DNA from 2 places in the Streptomyces sp. NPDC043908 genome. Region 1 is predicted to be linked to the other one. Evidence: predicted binding sites of a transcription regulator. Region 1 holds the regulator's gene; the other holds the start of a gene.
The links. The regulator HrcA, encoded in region 1, represses chaperone genes, less so after heat shock. The targets are predictions, from matches to a motif close to TTNGCACTCNGNNNNNCNGAGTGCNAA.

Region 1 (11,479 bases):
CCTGGGTAGTCCGGCTCGCCCGGCATCCGGAGGCCCCGGGGCCGGGGCTGGGTAGTACGGCTCGCTCGGCACCTGGAGGCCCGGGACAGGGGCGCAGCCCCGTCCCTTAAGGGGCGCGGGGAACTGCGCGGCCAGCCCCCACCGGCCCGCAGATCACCACCGCCGGGGGACAGGGGCGCAGCCCCGTCCCCTCAAGGGGCGCGGGGAACTGCGCGGCCAGCCCCCACCGGGCCCGCGGATCACCAGGACCGTAGGGGCGCGGGGAACTGCGCGACAGAGCCTCCACCCACCCGCACCTCACCACGGCCGCAGGCCGCCCCCCCAGCCCCCGGAGGGTTTAGGGAAGGGGCGGGGTGGGGAACTCGTACGCCTCGACCTCCGCCAGATACCTCTCCCGCTCCCCCTCCCCCAAAAACGCCGCCAGGAACGAATTCCGCGCCAGCCCCCGCAGATCCCCCTCCGACAGCCCCAACGCCGCCCCCACCGCGTCGAAGTTGTCCCCGGCGTACCCCCCGAAGTACGCCGGATCATCGGAGTTCACCGTGCACACCAGCCCCGCGTCCATCATCCGCCGCAACGGATGCTCGGTGAGCGAGGACACCGCCCGCAGCCGCACGTTCGAGAGCGGGCACAGCGTCAGCGGGATCCGGTCGCGGACCAGGCGAGCCACCAGCTCCGGGTCCTCCAGAGCCCGCAGCCCGTGGTCCACCCGCTCCACGCCCAGGACGTCGAGCGCCTCGGTGATGTAGGACGGCGGCCCCTCCTCCCCCGCGTGCGCCACCTTCCGCAGCCCCAGCGCGTCCGCCATCGCGTACACCTCGCGGAACTTCGCCGGCGGATGCCCGACCTCCGCCGAGTCGAGGCCGACGCCCGTGATCCGGTGCAGATGCGGCCGCGCCGCCTCCAGCGTCTCCAGGGCCGACTCCGCCGACCGGTCGCGCAGGAAGCAGAGGATCAGCCGGGTCGTGACGCCGTGGCGGGCCTCGCTGCGGTCCAGGGCCCGGCCGAGCCCCTCGACCACGGTCCCGATCGGCACCCCTCGTGACGTGTGCGCCTGCGGGTCGAAGAAGATCTCCGCGTGCCGCACCCCCTGCGCCGCCGCACGCGCCAGATACGCCTCCGCCAGCGCCTCGAAGTCGTCCTCCGTACGCAGCACCGCCATCAGCGCGTAGTACAGGTCGAGGAAGGACTGGAGGTCGTCGAAGAGGTACGCCTTGCGCAGCTCCTCGGTGTCGGCGTACGGCAGCCGCACGCCGTTGCGCGCGGCCAGTTCGAAGGCGAGCTCGGGTTCGAGGGTGCCTTCGATGTGGAGGTGGAGTTCGGCCTTGGGGAGGGGCATGGAGGTACTTCCTGGAAAAGGTGGCCGGACGGCCAGATCGTGAACGTGGTTACGGCGTACGTTTCGGCAGCGGCACCCGCGTCAGGTCAGCCGCGATCGTCAGCTCCCCCGCGAAACCGGCCCCCCGCGCCTGGCGCGCGAAGTCCGCCGGGTCCGCGTACCGCTGCGAGAAGTGCGTGAGGACGAGGTGGCCCACCCCGGCGTCCCGGGCCACCCCGGCCGCCTGACCCACCGTCAGATGCCCGTGGTCCTCGGCGAGCCGCACGTCCTCGTCCAGGAACGTCGACTCGATGACCAGCATGTCGCAGCCCTCGGCCAGCGCGGGCACCGACGCGCAGAGCCGGGTGTCCATGACGAAGGCGAACCGCTGGCCGCGCCGCACCTCGCTGACGTCGGCGAGCGTCACCCCGCCCAGTACGCCCTCGCGCTGGAGGCGGCCCACGTCCGGCCCGGCGATGCCGTGCTCGGCCAGGAGCGCGGGCAGCATCCGGCGCCGGTCCGGCTCGGTGAGCCGGTAGCCGTAGGACTCGACCGGGTGCGAGAGCCGGCGCGCTTCGAGCGTGTACGCGTCGGTCTCCGCCAGCACCGCGCCCTCGCCCTCGACCGGGACCTGCGCCAGCTCGACCGTCTCGCGGTAGGCCGTCGCGTACCGCAGCCGGTCGAAGAAGTGCCGGCCGCTCGCCGGGTAGTGCGCGGTGACCGGGTGCGGCACCCGGTCGAGGTTGATCCGCTGGATCACCCCGGCGAGCCCGAGCGAGTGGTCGCCGTGGAAGTGCGTGACGCAGATCCGGTCGATGTCGTGCGCGGCCACGCCGGCCCGCAGCATCTGCCGCTGGGTGCCCTCGCCGGGGTCGAAGAGGATGCCCCGGCCGTCCCAGCGCAGCAGATAGCCGTTGTGGTTGCGGTGCCGGGTCGGGACCTGGCTGGCGGTGCCGAGCACCACCAGTTCACGTACGGACAAGAGGGGTTACCGGTCCCGTCCCGCTATCCGGGCGGCCACTGGAGGCCGCGGCCGCCCAGCACATGGGCGTGCGCGTGGAAGACGGTCTGGCCCGCGCCGCTGCCGGTGTTGAAGACGATCCGGTACCCACTGCCGTCGATCTTCTCGGCGGCGGCGATCTCCCCGGCCTCGCGCAGCAGGTCGGCGGCGACCGCCGGCTCGGCGGCGGCCAGGGAGGCCGCGTCGGGGTGATGGGCGCGGGGGATGACCAGGACGTGCGTGGGCGCCTGGGGGTTGATGTCGCGGAACGCCACGACGGTCTCGGTCTCCCGGACGACGGTCGCCGGGACGTCCCCCGAGACGATCTTGCAGAACAGGCAGTCCGCCTGCGGCTCTCCGGCCACGGTCCTGAGCTCCTCGGTCACGGTGGGAACGGGGGGATACGGGTGGGAACGATCGATCGGTCAGCAGCATGCTACTGACGTCTGCCCACCGGACCCCACGCGCCCCGGCCCCGCCCGGCCCTCACTTGCCCTGGAACGTCTCCGTCACGGTCACCGTGACCGTCACCGTCGGCCGGCCGCCCGGCTTGCCGGGCCTGCCCGGGGGCCTGGGGGTGCTCCGGCTCGGCGGCGGCGCGTTGCAGTCGCCCAGGACGCTCGCGTGGAAGACCGTGCGGTCCGCGACCTTCGCCGTCAGATCGCCCCGGACGCAGCGGTCCTCGCGCTCCTCCGTCACCTTGCCGGTGACGCTGATCTTCTTGTTGTCGTCGGTGCGGCCCCGGCAGTCGACCGTGGCGACCGTCCGGGTCGAGGCGGCCGACGGCGTACGGGTCGACGAGCCACCGTCGACCTTCGCGGTGCAGGTCAGATACCGCACCGTGAAGCCGTCGTGCTCCAGCTTGCTCGTCGCGACCTTGTCGGTGGTCACCGAGACGGTGACCGAGCTCATGCCGCCGACCGGATCGCAGGCCGCGGCTCCGGCCGCCGCCCCGGCGACCAGGCCGAGCGCGGCGAACGCGCGCCGGTGGCGCAGCGGCCACGTGACGTATCTCCTTGCCCCCATACGCGCCAGCGTCCCACCCCGGCGCCGGACGCGGTAGACGGCTTTACGACGTCGGCCGGACGCACGGGCGGACGCCGGCGGGAGGTCAGCCGCGCGCCGGCGGCGTCACGACCAGCGGCCGGTGCGCCCCATCAGCAGAGCCGCCGCCGCCGTGCCCGCCGTGGAGGTGCGCAGCACGCTCGGGCCGAGCACGTACGGCCGGGCGCCGGCCTGCGCGAAGGCCGCCAACTCCTCGGGCGACACGCCCCCTTCGGGGCCCACCACCAGGACGATCTCCCCGCTCCCGGGCAGCTCGGCCGTGGCCAGCGGCTCGCTCGGGACGTCGCTGCCCTCGTGCAGCACGGCGGCGAAATCAGCCGTGGCCAAAAACGCGACAACCTGCTTGGTCGTCATCGCGTCCCGTACCTCCGGGAACCGCACCCGGCGCGACTGCTTGCCCGACTCACGGGCCGTGGCGCGCCACTTGGCGAGGGACTTGGCGCCCCGGTCGCCCTTCCACTGCGTGATGCAGCGCGAGGCCTGCCAGGGCACCACGGCGTCGACGCCCACCTCGGTCATCGTCTCGACCGCGACCTCGCCCCGGTCGCCCTTGGGCAGCGCCTGGACGACGGTGATGCGCGGCTGCGGCTGCGGCTCGTCCCTCAGCGAGTCCAGCTGGACGACGAGCCGGTCCTTGCCCTCGGTGGCCAGGACCACGCAGTCCGCCCAGGTGCCGCGGCCGTCGGTGAGGACGACGTCCTCACCGGGTGCGAGCCGCTTCACGGAGACGGCGTGCCGTCCCTCGGGGCCGTCCAGGACGTACCGGCCGCCCGGCCCGGACGCGGGGAAACGCTCGACGACGAAGACCGGGGCGGTCATGACGTGCTCCTCATGTGGTGCGGTTTCTCGTTGCGGCGGCCAGCGCGGCGAGCGCCGCGTCCACTTCGGCCGCCAGGACCTCCACCAGCTGCCCGGCGGGCAGCGCCCGTGCCAGCCGGTGTCCCTGGCCCGCCCACAGCGCCATGCCCTGGGCGTCGCCCGCCGCCGCGGCGGCCCGGCGCAGCCCGGCGGTGATCTGGTGCACCTGGGGGTAGGCGGCCGGGGCGTACGGTCCGTGCTCGCGCATGAAGCGGTTGACCAGGCCGCGGGCCGGGCGTCCGGAGAACGCCCGCGTCAGCTCCGTACGGACGAAGAGGGGGTTGGTCAGGGCCTGCTTGTGCAGGGCGTGCGCGCCGGACTCGGGGCAGGCCAGGAACGCCGTGCCGAGCTGCGCCGCGTCCGCGCCCGCCGCGAGCACCGCCGCGATCTGGGCGCCGCGCATCAGCCCGCCGGCCGCGACGATCGGCAGCGTCACGCTCTCGCGGACCTGGGTGATCAGCGTCAGCAGCCCGAGCCCGGAGCCGTCGGCCTGCGGGTCGTCGCGGTGCGTGGACTGGTGGCCGCCGGCCTCCGTCCCCTGGACGCAGACGGCGTCGGCCCCGGCGACCTGCGCGGCCAGCGCCTCGTCGGGGGTGGTCACGGTGACGACGGTGTACGTGCCGAGGGCGGCGAACGCGGCGAGCACCTCGCGCTCGGGGCAGCCGAAGGTGAACGAGACGGCCGCGACCGGGTCCTCGCGCAGGATCGCCAGCTTGGCCTCGTAGCCGTCGTCGCCACCGGAGTCGGCCTCGCCGAGCGGCGTCTCGTACCAGGTGGCCTCGCCCGCGAGCTGGTTGCGGTACACCTCGACGACGGCCGGGTCGGTGTGCGGCGGCTGCGGCATGAACAGGTTGACGCCGAAGGGGCGTCCGGTGAGCCCCCGCAGCTGCTTGATCTCCTGGTACATGCCGTCGGCCGTCTTGTACCCGGCGGCCAGGAACCCGAGTCCGCCGGCCTCGCAGACCGCGGCGGCCAGACCGGGGGCGGAGACGCCACCGGCCATGGGAGCCTGCACGATCGGATACCGGCAGAGATCGGTCAAAGCCATGCCCGCATCGTGCCACGGCCCCGCCCAGCCACCGAATCGCCCCGACCCCCCAGCCCCTTCACCCCCGGGCTGGCCGCACGGTTCCCGAAGGGGTCACTGGCTGAGCGACATCCCGGGAGACGGCGGTCCCCCCGAGGGGCGCGGGGAACTGCGCGACCGGCCACCCACGATCCGCGGCCAAAGACCGGGCCGAACAGGGGCGCGGGGAACTGCGCGAGCAACCCCCACGCACCCGCAGCCGAACACCGGGCCGACGGGCGGCGCCCCCGAGAGGGAACCCCCTCACCGCCCGTTGAACGCGTCCTTCAGCCGGGAGAACAACCCCTGCTGCCCGGGCTGGAACTGCCCCGTCGGGCGTTCCTCGCCGCGGAGCTTCGCCAGCTGGCGCAGCAGATCCTCCTGCTGCGGATCCAGCTTGGTCGGCGTGGTGACCTCGACGTGGACGATCAGGTCGCCCCGGCCACCGCCCCGCAGGTGCGTCACACCGCGCGCGTGCAGCGGGATGGACTGGCCCGACTGGGTGCCCGGCCGGATGTCCACCTCCTCCATGCCGTCCAGCGTCTGCAACGGCACCTTGGTGCCGAGCGACGCCGCTGTCATGGGGATCGTCACCGTGCAGTGCAGATCGTCGCCACGGCGCTGGAAGACGTCGTGGTTCAGCTCGTGGATCTCCACGTACAGATCACCGGCGGGGCCGCCGCCGGGGCCGACCTCGCCCTCGCCCGCGAGCTGGATCCGGGTGCCGTTGTCGACACCGGCCGGGATCTTGACCGTGAGCGTGCGGCGCGAGCGGATGCGGCCGTCGCCCGCGCACTCCGGGCACGGCGTGGGCACGACGGTCCCGAAGCCCTGGCACTGGGGGCAGGGGCGGGAGGTCATGACCTGGCCGAGGAAGGAGCGGGTGACCTGGGAGACCTCGCCGCGGCCGCGGCACATGTCACACGTCTGCGCCGAGGTGCCGGGAGCGGCGCCCTCGCCGGAGCAGGTCGTACAGACGACCGCCGTGTCGACCTGGATGTCCTTGGTCGTGCCGAAGGCCGCCTCGTTGAGGTCGATCTCCAGCCGGATCATGGCGTCCTGGCCGCGACGGGTGCGCGAACGGGGCCCGCGCTGCGCCGCGTTGCCGAAGAACGCGTCCATGATGTCCGAGAAGTTCCCGAAGCCGCCCGCGCCGAAGCCACCGGCTCCACCGCCGCCGGAGGACGACAGGGGGTCGCCTCCGAGGTCGTAGACCTGCTTCTTCTGCGGGTCCGAGAGGACCTCGTAGGCGGCGTTGATCTCCTTGAAGCGCTCCTGCGTCTTCGGGTCCGGATTCACATCCGGGTGGAGCTCACGCGCCAGGCGCCGGAACGCCTTCTTGATCTCGTCCTGCGATGCGTCGCGGCGTACGCCCAGTACGGCGTAGTAGTCCGTGGCCACTTACGACTCCGCCAGGATCTGTCCGACGTAACGTGCCACTGCGCGTACCGCTCCCATCGTTCCGGGGTAATCCATGCGGGTCGGTCCGACCACGCCGAGTTTCGCGACGGCTTCGCCGCCCGAACCGTAGCCGACCGAGACGACGGACGTGGAGTTCAGCCCTTCATGGGCGTTCTCATGCCCGATTCGTACGGTCATGCCCGATTCTTTGGCCTCGCCGAGCAGCTTGAGGAGCACGACCTGCTCCTCCAGCGCCTCCAGCACCGGCCGAATGGTCAGGGGGAAGTCGTGTCCGAAGCGGGTGAGATTGGCGGTGCCGCCGATCATCAGCCGTTCCTCGGTCTCCTCCACCAGGGTTTCGAGCAGGGTGGCGAGCACCGTCGAAACGGTTCCTCGGTCCTCCGGCTCGAAGGATTCGGGAAGATCCTGCACCAGCTGCGGGACGTCCGCGAAGCGGCGCCCCACCACCCGGCTGTTGAGCCGGGCCCGCAGATCCGCCAGCGAGGTCTCGCCGAACGGCGCCGGGCAGTCGACCAGCCGCTGCTCGACCCGCCCGGTGTCCGTGATGAGCACCAGCATCAGCCGGGCCGGGGCCAGCGACAGCAGCTCCACGTGCCGCACGGTGGACCGTGTCAGCGACGGGTACTGCACGACGGCGACCTGCCGGGTCAGCTGCGCGAGCAGCCGGACCGTGCGCGCCACCACGTCGTCGAGGTCGACGGCGCCGTCCAGGAAGTTCTGGATGGCCCGCCGCTCCGGCGACGACAGCGGCTTGACGCCCGCGAGCCGGTCGACGAACAGCCGGTAGCCCTTGTCCGTGGGGATACGGCCGGCGCTGGTGTGGGGCTGGGCGATGAAGCCCTCCTCCTCCAGCACGGCCATGTCGTTGCGCACGGTCGCCGGCGAGACGCCCAGCTTGTGCCGCTCGGTCAGGGCCTTCGAGCCCACCGGCTCCTCGGTCCCGACGTAGTCCTGGACGATCGCGCGCAGGACTTCGAGTCTGCGTTCACTGAGCACCGCGCACACCTCCAGCTGTCGTCCTGGCCGCTCTGCCCTGGCACTCTGCGCGTTCGAGTGCCAGCGATCCCCGGCCAGTGTACGGCCGACCGGTACACCCCTAGCAAGGGCGGCGGTCCGTGACGCTCGCGGCGCGCTCGAACGCACCGCCCCGGCCGCCCGGGATAGCGTCGTGTCATGGACGTCCGCTGGGAAGAGTTCGGCTGGGAGCGGCTGGGCGACGGCGTGGGCCGCCGCCGGCTGCCGGGGTGGGACGCTACGGCGGGCCTGGTCGCGGGCGAGGACGCGGTCCTGCTGTACGACACGGGCTCGACCCTGCGCGAGGGCGCCGAGCTGCGCGCCCAGGCACAGGCGCTGCTCGGGCGCCGGGTGACGCATATCGCACTCAGCCATCCGCACTTCGACCACGTCCTGGGCACGGCCGCGTTCTCCGGGGCCGAGGTCTACGGGGCGGTCGGGATCGACCGGGTCCTGGACGCGGACGCCCTGCGGACCGACGCCGTCACCCACGGGGTGCCGCCCGCGCGGGCCGCCGAGGCGGCGGACCTGCTGGTGCGCCCGCGGCACTTCGTGACGGGCGAGTGGACGCTGGAGCTGGGCGGGCGGCAGGTGCTGCTGGCGAACGTGGGCCCCGGCCACACCGGCCACGACCTGGCCCTGCTGGTCCCGGGCAGCCCTGGTGGCCCCGGTTCGCCCGAAATCGTCTTCTGCGGTGACCTGGTCGAGGAGTCCGGCGAGCCGCAGGCCGGGCCGGACGCGGTCCGCACCCACTGGCCCGCCGCCCTCGACCGGCTGCTCGACCTGGGCGGCGAGGACGCGGTGTACGTACCGGGGCACGGGGCGGTGGTGGACGCGGCGTTCGTCCGGGCGCAGCGGGCCGGGCTCGCGGAGGAATTCGGCGTGTCATAAGGGCGTACACCCATATGGGCACATGATCCACCCGTATTCTCATCGGAATGCGCAGCTACAGCCCGGACCTGACTCCGCCCTGGAAGAAGGGGACCCCGGCCCCCGAGGTGCCCGCCGAGCTCGACCTGGTCGTCGAGGAGGTGACGACCGGGTTCTGCGGGGCGGTGCTCCGCTGTGAGGCGGGGACGGTGACGCTGGAGGACCGCTTCGGCAAGAAGCGGGTGTTCCCCATGGCGGCGCGGGGGTTCCTGCTGGAGGGGAAGGTGGTCACGCTGGTACGCCCGCCGGCGCCCGCTCCCTCGCGCCCGGCGCGCACCGCCTCGGGCTCCGTCGCCGTGCCGGGGGCGCGGGCGCGGGTGGCGCGCGCGGGGCGCATCTATGTCGAGGGGCGCCACGACGCGGAGCTGGTGGAGAAGGTGTGGGGCGACGACCTGCGCATCGAGGGCGTCGTCGTCGAGTACCTGTCGGGCATCGACGACCTCCCCGCGATCGTCGCGGACTTCGCCCCCGGCCCCGACGCGCGCCTGGGTGTCCTGGTCGACCACCTGGTGCCCGGCTCCAAGGAGTCCCGGATCGCGGCGGCGGTCACGGGCGCGCACGTGCTGGTGGCCGGGCACCCCTACATCGACGTGTGGGAGGCGGTGAAGCCGGCGGCCGTGGGGATCGCGGGGTGGCCGGTGGTGCCGCGGGGGGAGGACTGGAAGACGGGGGTGTGCCGGGCGCTGGGGTGGCCGGTGAACACGGGGGCGGCGTGGCAGCGGATTCTCTCCGGGGTGCGGAGTTATCGGGACCTGGAGCCGGAGTTGCTGGGGCGGGTGGAGGAGCTGATCGACTTCGTGACGGCCCCCTCCCCGCCCCTCCCCTAAACCCTCCGGGGGACGGCTCCGCCCCGAACGCCTCTCTCCATCCGCGCCCCGGTGGGGGCTGGCCGCGCAGTTCCCCGCGCCCCTGAAACCCACGTTCGCCTGCGGCCCGGTGGGGGCTGGCGGCGCAGTTCCCCGCGCCCCTCAAGGAACGGGCCTGCGGCCCAGTTCCTCCCGGTCCTCGCGCCCCGGGGGCCCCGTTCCCCCCAGGGGCGCGGGGAACTGCGCGGGCAACCCACCACACACCCGCAGCCGAACACCGCACCCCGGACCGGGGGTCAGTCCACCAGATCCCGCACCACCCCGTCCGCCAACAACCGCCCCCGCAGGGTCAGCACCGCCCGCCCCGCCCCGAACGCCCCCTCCTCCAGCAACCCCTCCCCCATTGCCCGGCGCGCCGCCGCCAGCCCCGCCGGGCGCAGCAGCGACAGCTCGCAGCCCTCCCGGAGCCGGAGCTCCAGCAGGATGCGCTCCACCCGGCGGTCCTCCGCCGCCAGGACCTCGCGCCCCGCCCCCGGCGTACGCCCACCCGCCAGCGCCGCCGCATACGCCCCGGGATGCTTCACGTTCCACCACCGCACGCCCCCGACATGGCTGTGCGCGCCGGGGCCCGCGCCCCACCAGTCCGCGCCCCGCCAGTACAGCTCGTTGTGCAGGCAGCGGCCCGCTTCCGTGGTGGCCCAGTTCGACACCTCGTACCAGTGGAAGCCCGCCTCGGCCAGCACCGCGTCCGCGATGAGGTAGCGGTCCGCGTGGACGTCGTCGTCCGTCATCGGGACCTCGCCCCGGCGGATGCGGCGCGCCAGCTGCGTACCCTCCTCCACGATCAGGGCGTACGCGGAGATGTGGTCGGGACCCGCCCCCACCGCCGCCGCCAGCGTCTCGCGCCAGTCCTGGTCCGACTCCCCCGGCGTCCCGTAGATCAGGTCGAGGTTGACGTGGTCGAAGCCCGCCGCCCGCGCCTCGGCGACGCACGCCTCGGGGCGGCCCGGCGTGTGCGTGCGGTCGAGGATCTTCAGGACGTGCTGCTTGGCGCTCTGCATGCCGAAGGAGACCCGGTTGAAGCCGCCGGCCCGCAGCTCCTCCAAATACGCCCGGTCCACCGACTCGGGGTTCGCCTCCGTCGTCACCTCCGCGTCGTCCGCCAGGCCGAACTCCTCGCGTACCGCCGAGAGCATCCGGACCAGGTCGGCGGCGGGGAGCAGCGTCGGGGTGCCGCCGCCCACGAAGACCGTACGGACCGGGCGCGGGTCGTCGCCGAGCACCTTGCGGGCGAGCCGGATCTCGTCGGTCAGGGTGGCCGCGTAGTTGTCGCGGGACGCCAGGACGCCGCCGGAGCCGCGCAGCTCGGTGGCGGTGTAGGTGTTGAAGTCGCAGTACCCGCAGCGCGTGGCGCAGTAGGGAACGTGCAGGTAGAAGCCGAGCGGTCGCTCCCGAGCGCCCTCCAGGGCGGAACCGGGCAGCGCCCCGTCCTCGGGCATGGGCTCACCATCGGGCAGTACGGAAGGCATGCCCCCCATTGTCCGCCACCCCGGACGGCCCCGGGCACGCCCTCAGCGCGCCTGGAGCACCAGGAGCGCCAGATCGTCCTCCGGCGGCGTGGTGCCGAACGCGTACACCGCCCGCTTGACGCTCTCCGCGACCCCCGTCGCCGTCATGCCCACGCACCCCGCGAGCACCGCGGCGAGGCCGTCCCCGTCGTCGAACATCTGCCGGCCGGAGCGGCGCTCGGTCACCCCGTCCGTGACGCACAGCAGGGTGTCGCCGGGCATCAGCCGGAAGCTCTCGCTCTCGTACGCCACCCCCTCCACCACCCCGACCAGCACCTGCGGCACGGCCGCCGCCCGCACCGACCCCTCGGGCCGCAGCAGCAGCGGCAGCGGGTGGCCGGCGCTCGCCAGGGTGCACAGGACGCCCCCGCCGCTCTCCGGCGGCACCGGGACGAGCTCTCCGTACAGCAGGGAGAGGAAGCGGGCCTGCGG
Region 2 (11,479 bases), on a different contig from region 1:
CACGAGATATGCGGCCAGCAGGAGAAGCTGGCCAGGGAGTACGGCAGGGCGCCCCGGCTCTTCCGGCCGCCGTACGGCAACTGGAACGAGGGCACGCGCGCGGCGGCCAAGGCGTGCGGCGTCCAGGCGATCGTGCTGTGGCGCGAGTCGATGCAGATCCAGAACATGCAGTACCAGCGGGGCGACAAGAAGCTGCACCCCGGCGACGTGATCCTGGCCCACTTCCGCGGCAGGAGCGAGCTCAAGGGCCACACGATGACCGAGATGACGGCGAACATGCTCCGCCACATACAGGAGCAGGGCTTCGCCGTGGCCCGCCTGGAGGACTACGTCTGAGCCCGGCCGCGCGGCCCCGGAAGGCACCCCGGCGGGCGCCGCGGGAGACTCCGGAAAAAACTTCCGGGAAAAATCCCGGGCCGTGTCGAATCCGGCTCCGGCCGTTCGACGTAGGGGTGAGAGGCGGGGAACGGCCCCGCAGCCACCCTCCGGGCCACGGTCCGGACGCACCGAGGAGAACACCATGCCGCGCTACCTGTCGATGGTCCGTATCAACGAGGCCGACGCCCCCGCCGAGGGCCCCAGCGCCGAGCTGATGCAGCGGATGGGCGCCCTGATCGAGGAGATGACCAAGGCCGGCGTCCTGCTCGACACCGCCGGGCTCACCCCCACCGCCCAGGGCACCCGGGTCACCTGGTCGGGCGGGAAGCTCTCGACGACCGACGGGCCGTTCACCGAGTCCAAGGAGGTCGTCGGCGGCTACGCGCTCATGCAGTGCAAGGACATGGCCGAGGCGATCGAGTGGGCCAAGCGGTTCCTGACGATCCACGAGGAGCACTGGACGGTCACCTCCGAGATCCGCGAGATCTTCGAGGGCTGACCGTCCGCGTACGACGGCGTGCTCGGCGGACGGCGATTGCCGCCGGGCCGCGCGGGTGTTCTCATGACTGCCCGTGAGCACAGAAAAGGACGCCGTCGAGGCCGTCTTCCGGATCGAGGCCCCGCGCGTCATCGCCGCCGTCACGCGGATCGTGCGGGACGTCGCCATCGCCGAGGAACTGGCGCAGGACGCGCTGGTCGCCGCCCTGGAGCGGTGGCCGGAGACAGGAGTCCCGGACAACCCGGGCGCCTGGCTCACGGCCACCGCCAGGCACCGGGCCGTCGACCTCGTGCGCCGCCGCGAGAGCTACGCGCGCAAGCTCGCCGAGATCGGCCGCGACCTCGACGAGGCGGTGACCGCGCCGGAGTTCGCGGCGGCCGAGGAGCCGGACGCGATCGACGACGACCTGCTCCGGCTGATCTTCACCGCCTGCCATCCGGTGCTCTCCACCGAGGCGCGCATCGCCCTGACGCTGCGCCTGCTCGGCGGGCTGACCACCGACGAGATCGCCCGCGCCTTCCTCGCCCAGGAGGCGACCGTCGCCCAGCGGATCTCCCGGGCCAAGCGGACGCTGGCGAAGGCGGACGTGCCGTTCGAGGTGCCGCGGGGGCCGGAGCGCGCCGCGCGGCTCGCCTCCGTCCTCGAAGTCATCTATCTCGTCTTCAACGAGGGGTACGCGGCCACGGCCGGCGACGACCTGGTGCGCCCGGCGCTGTGCGAGGACGCGCTGCGGCTCGTACGGGTGCTGGCGGGGCTCATGCCCGAGGAGCCCGAGGTGCACGCGCTGGCCGCGCTCCTGGAGATCCAGGCCTCGCGCACGGGCGCCCGCACGGACGCCACGGGCGCGCCCGTGCTCCTCGCCGACCAGAACCGCTCCCGCTGGAACCGGCTGCTGATCCGGCGCGGCTTCGCGGCGCTGACCCGCGCGGGCGAACTCGGCGGCGCCCCCGGCCCGTACGCGCTCCAGGCCGCCATCGCCGCCTGCCACGCGCAGGCCGCCTCGTACGAGGAGACCGACTGGGCGGCGATCGCCGTGCTCTACCGCAGACTGGCGGCGATCGCCCCCTCGCCGGTGGTGGAGCTGAACCGGGCGGTCGCGGTGTCCATGGCCGAGGGCCCCGCGGCGGGCCTGGCCCTGGTGGACGCCCTCGCCGCCGATCCCGCGCTGCGCGGCTACCACCTGCTGCCGAGCGTCCGGGGCGATCTGCTGGAGCGCCTCGGGCGTACGCGGGAGGCGCGCGCGGAGTTCGCGCGCGCCGCGGAGCTGACGCGCAACGCGCGCGAGCGGGAGCTGCTGCGGGCGCGCGCGGAGGGCTGAGCCCGGGGGGCTCGCGGCCGGCCGGGGGGCTTCGGGCGACCGATGAGTTTCGCGGTGGGGCCCGGTCTACCCTTCCGAGCCGCCGGTACCCGCCGGACGGCCCGGCCGAGAGGGAGGCAGCAGCCATGTCCGAGCAGTCCGCACGCTCCGAGCAGTCCGCACAGTCCGCGCAGCCCGTCCAGAAGATCACCACGTTCCTGTGGTTCGACGACCAGGCCGAGGAGGCCGCGCGGTTCTACGTCTCCGTCTTCGGCGGCAGCTCGCGGATCATCGAGACCACCCGGTACACGGAGGCGTTCCCCGACCAGGCCGGCACGGTGATGACCGTCGTGTTCGAACTGGCCGGCCAGCAGTACACCGCGCTCAACGGCGGCAAGCAGGACTTCTCCTTCAACGAGTCCATCTCGCTCTCCGTCGACTGCGCGTCCCAGGAGGAGGTCGACGAGCTCTGGGCCGGGCTGACCGCCGACGGCGGCGAGGAGGGCCCGTGCGGCTGGCTGAAGGACAAGTACGGCCTGTCCTGGCAGATCGTCCCGCGCGCCCTGCGCGAGATCCTGTCGGGCGAGGACCGGGAGGGCGTGAACCGGGCGCTCGGGGCCATGATGAAGATGAAGAAGCTGGACGTGGCCGGGCTGCGACGGGCGTACGAGGGCGACTGAGCGGGCGGCCGCGCGGACGGCCGACCGGGAGGGCCCGACCGGGGCCGGCGACCGGAAAGCGCGGGCAACCGAGCGGGCGGCGGGGCCTCTTGGCCGCGCCGGTAACCTCATGTCCATGCCGTTCCGCACACCCCTGCCGCCGCCCCCGCCCCCGGTGGCGATCCGTACCTGGCCCGACCGGGACGCGCTGCTCAGGGACCGCGCGGCGGTCCTGGCGGACCTGGTGGCACGGCAGTTGGGCCCGGGGCGGATCGCGGCCCACTGGGGCTGGGCGGTGCTGCTCGCCACCGGCTGGGCGTTCGTGGGGACGGCGGTCATCGCGTTCACCGAGGCGCTGGACGTGCTGTCGGTGCTCTACGGGGCGGTCTGCCTGGTGATCGGGCTCGGCGCGCTGGTGCCGACCGCCGTGGCGATCGTGGCGGGCCTGCGCAAGGACGCGCGGATCCGCCGACTCCTGGCGCAGTGGGCCGCGTTGGACCGCCATCCCGCGACCGACGCCGCGCTGCGCGCGCCCGGACTGAGCCTGGCGTGGCTGCTGCCGGGCGGACTGATGTGCGCGGTCGGCCTGTTCGTGTGCGTCACGGTCCCGGCGGGGGCGCGGCCGGGCGACGACACCTACGGAGTGGTGGTGCTGGGGATGGGGCTGGGTCTGGTGTGCTGGCTCACCGGCCTGATCGCCGTCAACAAGGCGCTGTCCCACCGCCGCTGGGCCCTACGGCTCCGGCCCTCCGCGCACCTATCCTGAACGCGCGTACGCACGTCGCACGGTTTCAGGGGGAAGGCGGCAACATGGAATGGTACTGGTGGGTCCTCATAGTCTTCTGGATGGGAGGCTTCGGCTGGGCCGCCGACACGGGCCGCACGGCCCTGCGCACCCGCCACGAGCGCCGGCTGGAACGCCTGGAGGCGGCCCGGTGCGAGCGCCTCGCCCTGGAGGCCGCCCACCGCCCCCCGGAGCCCGTCTGCGGCTGCGCCCACCACCTCGCCAAGCACGACAAGCAGGGCCTGTGCCACGAGCGCGTCGAGATCCCGGTCGCCTGGGACGAGTCCAAGCAGCCGCTCCGCTTCGAGCCGGGCCGGTGCAACTGCCAGCAGTACGTGGGGCCGCAGCCGCTGTCGCAGGTGTTCGCGGAGGAGCTCACGGACCTGGCGTAGGGGGTACGGACCCGGCCCTCGCCCCGGCGCGGAAGGCTTCCCGGGCCGCGGGGAGCAGAGGCCCGGGGTGTCTACGGGCGCCCTGCCGGATGCCCGATCAGCATCGTCGGCGCCCCCGCCACCCGCGTCAGGAACACCGTCGCCGAACCGCGCCCCTGGAGCTTCATCTTGCGGCGCAGCTCCTCCGGCTCCACCGCCGAGCCGCGCTTCTTGACCGTCAGCACGCCCACCCCGCGCTCCCGCAGCAGCGCCTTCAGCTTCTTCATGTTGAAGGGCAGCTCGTCGGTGATCTCGTACGCGGTGGTGAACGGGGACGCGTACGGCTCGTCGCTCGTCACGTACGCGATGGTCTCGTCGATGAGGCGGCCGCCGCACGCCGCCGCGATGTCGGCCACCAGATGGGCGCGGATGACGGCGCCGTCCGGCTCGTGGAGGTAGCGGCCCACCGGGCCGACCGGGGGCGGCGGGAGCGGGGCGGAGGCCCGGAGCGTGGCCTCGGCGGGCAGGAGCGTGGCACGGACCGCGCCCGGCGTGCGGGTGTGCAGGGAGGCGTGCGCCTGCCCGGACCCGTGCGCCTGCCCGAACCAGAGCACCGCCTCCTTCACATCGCCCCCGTCCGAGATCCACTCCGCCTCGGCCTGCGGCGGGACCGTCTCGTGCGGGATGCCGGGGGCGATCTTCAGCGCGGCGAGCGGGGCCTTCAGGGCCGCGCCGATCGCCCAGGACAGCGGCGGTGAGTACGCCTCGGGGTCGAAGACGCGCCCGCGCCCGCCGCGCCGCGCCGGGTCCACGAACACCGCGTCCCACCCCGAGGTGTCCACGTCGGTCACATCCGCGCACCGCACCTCGATCAGCTCCGCGAGGCCCAGCGCCGCCGCGTTCGCGCGGGCGACCTCGGCCGTCAGCTCGTCGCGGTCCACCGCGAGGACGGAGATGCCCGCCCGGGCGAGCGCCAGCGCGTCCCCACCGATGCCGCAGCACAGGTCGGCCACGCTCCGTACCCCCTGGGCGGCGAAGACGCGGGCGCGGTAGGCGGCCACCGACGCGCGCGTGGACTGCTCGACGCCGTTGGGGGTGAAGAACATCCGGTACGCGTCGTCCGCGCCGAACTTCGCGACCGCGCGCTGCCGCAGCCGCGCCTGGGCCAGGGCGGCCGAGACCAGCTCCGGGGCGTGCGTGCGGCGCAGCCGGGTCGCCAGCGCCAGCTCCTGGGCCGGGTCGTGGTCGCGCAGCGAGTCCAGCAGGCCCGCGCCCTCGGGGGTGAGCAGGGCGCGGAAGGTGTCGAGGTCGTTCACCCGCCCCATTGTGGGCCAGGCGGGGGACGGCGCGCGTCCGGTGTCGGGTGTCGCCTCCGGTATACCGCCCCGCACTGACAGGATGCGGCGGCATGCAGCTTGTACGACAAAAGGAAGAAAATGGGCGCCGTCTGACGAAAGCCCCCCTCCTGGTGTTCGCCGGGCTCGTCGTCGCCGCGCTCGGCTCCGGGTGCGCCTCCGGGGATCCCCACGTGGGCGGACGCGGCGGCAGGGCCGCCGCCGGACCGCAGGCCTACGACAGCGACGCCGCCCGCGCCCTCGCCGGCTACTCCGGCCGTCTCAAGGAGGAGCAGGCCGCCCGGGTGACCGCCGCCAGGAGGTGGAGGCTGGCCAAGGTGCCGCTGACCCCGCCCGCCCCGCCCGCCGTCAAACCGGAGATCACCAACCGGCCCGGCTTCGAGACGGACGGCGGCGACTCGCTGCCGCCGGTCTTCACCACCGTGCCCACCAAGGACCGGATCGTCTTCCTGACCATCGACGACGGCGCCGAGAAGGATCCCAAACTGCTGAAGATGATGCGGGACCTGCGCATCCCCTACAGCGCCTTCCTCAGCGACTACCTCGTCCACACCGACTACCCGTACTTCAAGCGCATGCAGAGCCTCGGGGTCACGCTCAACAACCACACGCTCAACCACCGCTATCTGCCCGGTCTCTCCTACGACGAGCAGCGGCACGAGATCTGCGGCCAGCAGGACAAGATCGGCACGTGGGCGGGCAAGCGGCCCCGGCTCTTCCGGCCGCCGTACGGCAACTACAACGAGGACACCCTGCGCGCGGCCCAGTCCTGCGGGATCAAGGCGGTGCCGCTGTGGGCGGCCGAGGCGTTCCCGGACCACATGGAGTGGCGCGAGTGGGACCGCGACCTCCACCCCGGCGACATCGTGCTCACCCACTTCCGGGGGCGCGAGGACTGGAAGGGCACGATGCCCGACATGATCCGGCAGGTCATGAAGGTCATCACCGACAAGGGGTACGCGGTGGCCAGGCTGGAGGACTACGTATGACCCGCGCGCACCGGCCGTCGGGCGGTCCGCTGGCCGGTCTGCTGGCGGCCGGTGCGCTGACGGTGTCCCTGCTGGCGGCGGGCTGCGAGCGCCCCGCCGCCCCGATCGAACGGCTCGGCCGCATGGCGGCGACGAAGGTGACCGACGCGCGGCGCGGCTTCCCCCGCCCCGGCGCCCCGGGCCGCCGGCCCTGGCACGTCCGCCCCGACGCGGAACGCACCCCGCCCGCTCCCGGCCCGGCGGCGCCATCCCGCACCCCGGGGGCGACCGCCCCGGCACCGACGCCCTAGAGGCGGGGCGCCACGTTCCTCGCGCGCGCGGGGGTGACGTTTTCCGGCTCCGCCCTCGCGCGCGCGGGGCGACGTTTCCGGCTCGGCCGCGTGCGCGCGACAGGCCCTCGACCACCCCCTGGACGCGGCGTCAGGGCACCCCGCGGGACTCCGCCACGCACCATCCGTCTGGCACTCCGCTTGACCGAGTGCTAACCGCCGTCCTAGTCTCGGCTCTGGCACTCCCCACCGGAGAGTGCCAACACAGCGACGGGCAGGTCCGGCACCCGCGACGACGGATCCACCTGGTCGCCACCTCAGACAGTTAACCCCGTGAGATCTCCGAAGGGGGAGGTCGGATCGTGACGACCGCCAGCTCCAAGGTTGCCATCAAGCCGCTCGAGGACCGCATTGTGGTCCAGCCGCTCGACGCCGAGCAGACCACGGCCTCCGGCCTGGTCATTCCGGACACCGCCAAGGAGAAGCCCCAGGAGGGCGTCGTCCTGGCCGTGGGCCCGGGCCGGATCGAGGACGGCAAGCGCGTCGAACTCGACGTCGCCGTCGGTGACGTCGTGCTCTACAGCAAGTACGGCGGCACCGAGGTGAAGTACAACGGTGACGAGTACCTCGTCCTCTCGGCTCGCGACGTGCTCGCGATCATCGAGAAGTAATTCACCTCGAAGCGAATGCTTCTGAGCTGCGCCCCTGGCCACCCTGCTGACAGCCGGGCGGCGAGGGGCGCAGTTTTCGTATCACCAAGTTTCCGAGAGGGCTGAACCGCTCCCATGGCGAAGATCCTGAAGTTCGACGAGGACGCCCGTCGCGCCCTTGAGCGCGGCGTCAACAAGCTTGCCGACACGGTGAAGGTGACGATCGGCCCCAAGGGCCGCAACGTCGTCATCGACAAGAAGTTCGGCGCCCCCACCATCACCAACGACGGTGTCACCATCGCGCGCGAGGTCGAGCTCGACGACCCGTACGAGAACCTGGGCGCCCAGCTCGTGAAGGAGGTGGCGACCAAGACCAACGACATCGCGGGTGACGGCACCACCACCGCCACCGTGCTGGCCCAGGCGCTGGTCCGCGAGGGTCTGCGCAACGTCGCCGCCGGTGCCTCCCCGGCCGCCCTGAAGAAGGGCATCGACGCGGCCGTCAAGGCCGTCTCGCAGGAGCTGCTCGCCACCGCGCGTCCGATCGACGACAAGTCGGACATCGCCGCCGTGGCCGCGCTCTCCGCCCAGGACCAGCAGGTCGGCGAGCTCATCGCCGAGGCGATGGACAAGGTCGGCAAGGACGGTGTCATCACCGTCGAGGAGTCCAACACCTTCGGCCTGGAGCTGGAGTTCACCGAGGGCATGGCCTTCGACAAGGGCTACCTCTCGCCGTACATGGTCTCCGACCAGGAGCGTATGGAGGCCGTCCTCGACGACCCGTACATCCTGATCAACCAGGGCAAGATCTCCTCGATCCAGGACCTCCTGCCGCTCCTCGAGAAGGTCATCCAGGCCGGCTCCTCCAAGCCGCTCCTGATCATCGCCGAGGACGTCGAGGGCGAGGCCCTCTCCACCCTGGTCGTCAACAAGATCCGTGGCACGTTCAACGCCGTGGCCGTCAAGGCCCCCGGCTTCGGCGACCGCCGCAAGGCGATGCTCCAGGACATGGCCACCCTCACCGGTGCCACCGTCATCGCCGAGGAGGTCGGCCTCAAGCTCGACCAGGCCGGTCTGGACGTGCTGGGCTCCGCCCGCCGCGTGACCGTCACCAAGGACGACACCACGATCGTCGACGGCGGCGGCAACAGCGAGGACGTGGTCGGCCGCGTCGCGCAGATCAAGGCCGAGATCGAGTCCACGGACTCCGACTGGGACCGCGAGAAGCTCCAGGAGCGCCTCGCGAAGCTCGCCGGCGGCGTGTGCGTGATCAAGGTCGGCGCCGCCACCGAGGTGGAGCTGAAGGAGAAGAAGCACCGTCTGGAGGACGCCATCTCCGCGACCCGCGCCGCGGTCGAGGAGGGCATCGTCTCCGGTGGTGGCTCCGCGCTCGTCCACGCCGTCAAGGTCCTGGAGGGCAACCTCGACAAGACCGGCGACGAGGCCACCGGTGTCGCGGTCGTCCGCCGCGCCGCCGTCGAGCCGCTGCGCTGGATCGCCGAGAACGCCGGCCTGGAGGGTTACGTCATCACCTCCAAGGTCGCCGAGCTCGACAAGGGCCAGGGCTTCAACGCCGCCACCGGCGAGTACGGCGACCTGGTCAAGGCCGGCGTCATCGACCCGGTCAAGGTGACGCGCTCCGCCCTGGAGAACGCCGCCTCCATCGCCTCCCTGCTGCTCACGACCGAGACCCTGGTCGTCGAGAAGCCGGCCGACGAGGAGGCCGAGGCCGGTCACGGCCACGGTCACGGCCACAGCCACTGACGTGGTGACGCGCTGACGTCGTACGGAGCCCGACGCCCCCCGGCGGCAGGAACCGTACGACGCCGAAGGCCCCCGATCCCGCCACCGGCGGGGCGGGGGCCTTTCCCGTACGTACGCACGTACGTCTCTCACGCCGAGTGGCGCAGGGCCGCCGCGTGCACCGGGTCCGCGAACGGCTGCCCCGCGGCGAACCGCTCCACCTCGGCCAGCGCCAGATCCGCCATCCGGTGCAGCTCGTTGCCGAGCGAACCGGCGATGTGCGGGGTCAGCAGGACGTTGGGCAGGTCGTACAACGGGCTCTCGCGGGCGGGAAGCTCGGGCTCGGTGACGTCCAGTACGGCGTGCAGCCGCCCGGAGAGCAGCTCGCCGAGCAGGGCCGGCCCGTCCACCAGGGAGCCGCGCGCGGTGTTGACCAGCGTGGCCCCGTCCGGCATCGCGGCCAGCTGGCGCGCGCCGATCATGCGCTCGGTCGCCGGGAGCTGCGGGGCGTGGACGGAGACGACACTGCTGCGGGCGCACAGCTCGTCCAGCGGGACGGTCTCCACCCCCAGCCGGGCCGCCTCGGCCGCGTCGACGTACGGGTCGTGGAGCAGCACCCGGAAGTCGAAGGGGCGCAGCAGCTCGATCACCCGGCGGCCGATCCGCGAGGCGCCGACGAGACCGACCGTGCGGTGGTAGTTGCCGGTGCCGTCGCCCTCGCGCAGCCAGTCGTGCGGGGCGCGCAGCTCCGCGTACCGCTGGGCCGAGGCCAGCACGCGCTTGCCCGCGAAGAGGATCGCGGCCAGCGTGTACTCGGCGACCGGCAGCGCGTTGGCCGCCGCCGCCGAGGTCACCGCGATGCCCCGCTCCCAGCACGCCTCGGTGACGTGGTGCTTCACCGACCCGGCGGCGTGCACGACGGCCCGCAGCCGGGGCGCCGAGGCCAGCACCTCGGCCGTGAGCGGCGGCGCGCCCCAGCAGGTCAGCAGCACCTCGGCCTCGGCGAGTGCCGCCGCCACGGCCGGCGGGGGCGCGAGGAGCTCGTGGGCGACGAGGTACGGGTCGGTCCTGGCGAGCGCGGCGAGACGGGCGCGGTGCCGTTCGGTGAACAGCCGCTCGGCGATCCCGGGGCCCATGGCGAGCAGGACGGCGGGGCGGTTGTCAGTGGCGTGGTGCATGGTGGAACTCGGGCTCCTCACGGGGGCGTTGTCCAGGGGTAACCGGCCGCGGGTCCGTCCGGTCACTTGACGCTGCCCGCCGTGAGGCCCGCCTTCCAGTGCCGCTGGAGGGCGACGAAGGCGATGACGAGGGGGAGGACGGCGAGGAGGGAGCCGGTGACGACGAGGGGGTAGAACGAGGGCTCGGCATGGGTGTTGGAGTTCCACGCGTACAGACCGAGGCTCAGCGGGAAGAGCTTCTGGTCCGAGAGCATCACCAGGGGGAGGAAGAAGTTGTTCCAGATCGCGGTGAACTGGAAGAGAAACACGGTGACGAACCCCGGCATGACCATCCGCAGCCCGATCGACCAGAAGGCGCGCAGCTCGCCCGCCCCGTCGATCCGTGCCGCCTCCAGCGCCTCGCCGGGGATGTGACTCGCGCTGAAGACACGGGAGAGGTAGACCCCGAAGGGGTTCACCAGGACGGGGACCAGCACCGACCAGTAGGTGTTGACCAGCCCGGTCCTGCTGGCGAGCAGATACATCGGCAGCGCGAGCGCGGTGGACGGCACGAGCACCCCGAGCAGCACCACCGCGAACAGCTTCTCCTTGCCCCGGAAGTCGTACTTGTCGAAGGCGTACCCGGCGGCGACGCTGATCAGCGCGCAGACCAGCGCGCCCCCGCCCGCGTAGAGCAGGGAGTTGAGGTACCAGCGCAGATAGACGCCGTCGTTGTAGGCGACCAGGTCGGAGAGGTTGTGGCCGAGGTCGAAGCCCTTGGAGCCCTCGAAGGAGAAGGCGTCGCCGGTCAGCAGTCCGCCGGTGTCCTTGGTGGCGGCGGTGACCAGCCACAGGAGGGGGAAGAGCGTGTAGAGGGCGGAGAGGAGCAGGATCCCGTTCACGGCGGCCCTGGAGAACCAGCGGCCGGGGCCGGGCGCGCCCGAGGTGGCCGGGGAGGTCATGTCCGCGCCCCCTTCCGGGTGGTGAGGCGGGTGACGGCGAAGGAGAGCAGCGCCGCGGTGAGGGCGAGCAGGACGGCGGCGGCCGCGGCCAGGCCGTAGTCGTTGCGGGCGAAGGCGGCGGTGTAGGCGTACAGGGTGGGTGTCCAGGTGGAGGTGACCGCCGAGCCGGAGCCCTGGTTGAGGATGAGCGGCTCGGTGAACAGCTGGAGCGAGCCGATCACGGTGAACAGGGCCACCATCCCGAGCGAGGCGCGGACGAGCGGGATCTTGATGCTGAACGCGGTGCACCAGGCGCCCGCGCCGTCCACGGTCGCCGCCTCCAGGACGGACCGGTCGATGGCCTGGAGAGCCGCGTAGAAGATCACC

Region 2: the regulator HrcA is predicted to act here: its motif matches at 6,791-6,817, upstream of groES (co-chaperone GroES).

Annotation. Positions count from the first base shown of each region.
Region 1 covers NZ_JBWKEI010000020.1:26,478-37,956, forward strand. The annotation lists gene AC069K_RS32245 (adenosine deaminase) at 338-1,339, opposite strand; gene AC069K_RS32250 (ribonuclease Z) at 1,389-2,300, opposite strand; gene AC069K_RS32255 (histidine triad nucleotide-binding protein) at 2,324-2,683, opposite strand; gene AC069K_RS32260 (hypothetical protein) at 2,805-3,344, opposite strand; gene AC069K_RS32265 (16S rRNA (uracil(1498)-N(3))-methyltransferase) at 3,450-4,202, opposite strand; gene AC069K_RS32270 (nitronate monooxygenase) at 4,213-5,289, opposite strand; gene dnaJ (molecular chaperone DnaJ) at 5,572-6,708, opposite strand; gene hrcA (heat-inducible transcriptional repressor HrcA) at 6,709-7,725, opposite strand; gene AC069K_RS32285 (MBL fold metallo-hydrolase) at 7,903-8,634, shown strand; gene AC069K_RS32290 (DUF3097 domain-containing protein) at 8,682-9,500, shown strand; gene hemW (radical SAM family heme chaperone HemW) at 9,776-11,017, opposite strand; gene AC069K_RS32300 (SpoIIE family protein phosphatase) at 11,051-11,479, opposite strand, start outside.
Region 2 covers NZ_JBWKEI010000013.1:161,898-173,376, reverse strand. The annotation lists gene AC069K_RS26940 (polysaccharide deacetylase family protein) at 1-336, shown strand, start outside; gene AC069K_RS26935 (YciI family protein) at 521-877, shown strand; gene AC069K_RS26930 (RNA polymerase sigma factor) at 951-2,195, shown strand; gene AC069K_RS26925 (VOC family protein) at 2,321-2,854, shown strand; gene AC069K_RS26920 (hypothetical protein) at 2,970-3,599, shown strand; gene AC069K_RS26915 (hypothetical protein) at 3,644-4,009, shown strand; gene AC069K_RS26910 (class I SAM-dependent methyltransferase) at 4,081-5,313, opposite strand; gene AC069K_RS26905 (polysaccharide deacetylase family protein) at 5,397-6,332, shown strand; gene AC069K_RS26900 (hypothetical protein) at 6,329-6,622, shown strand; gene groES (co-chaperone GroES) at 6,964-7,272, shown strand; gene groL (chaperonin GroEL) at 7,387-9,015, shown strand; gene AC069K_RS26885 (hydroxyacid dehydrogenase) at 9,144-10,172, opposite strand; gene AC069K_RS26880 (carbohydrate ABC transporter permease) at 10,235-11,113, opposite strand; gene AC069K_RS26875 (carbohydrate ABC transporter permease) at 11,110-11,479, opposite strand, start outside.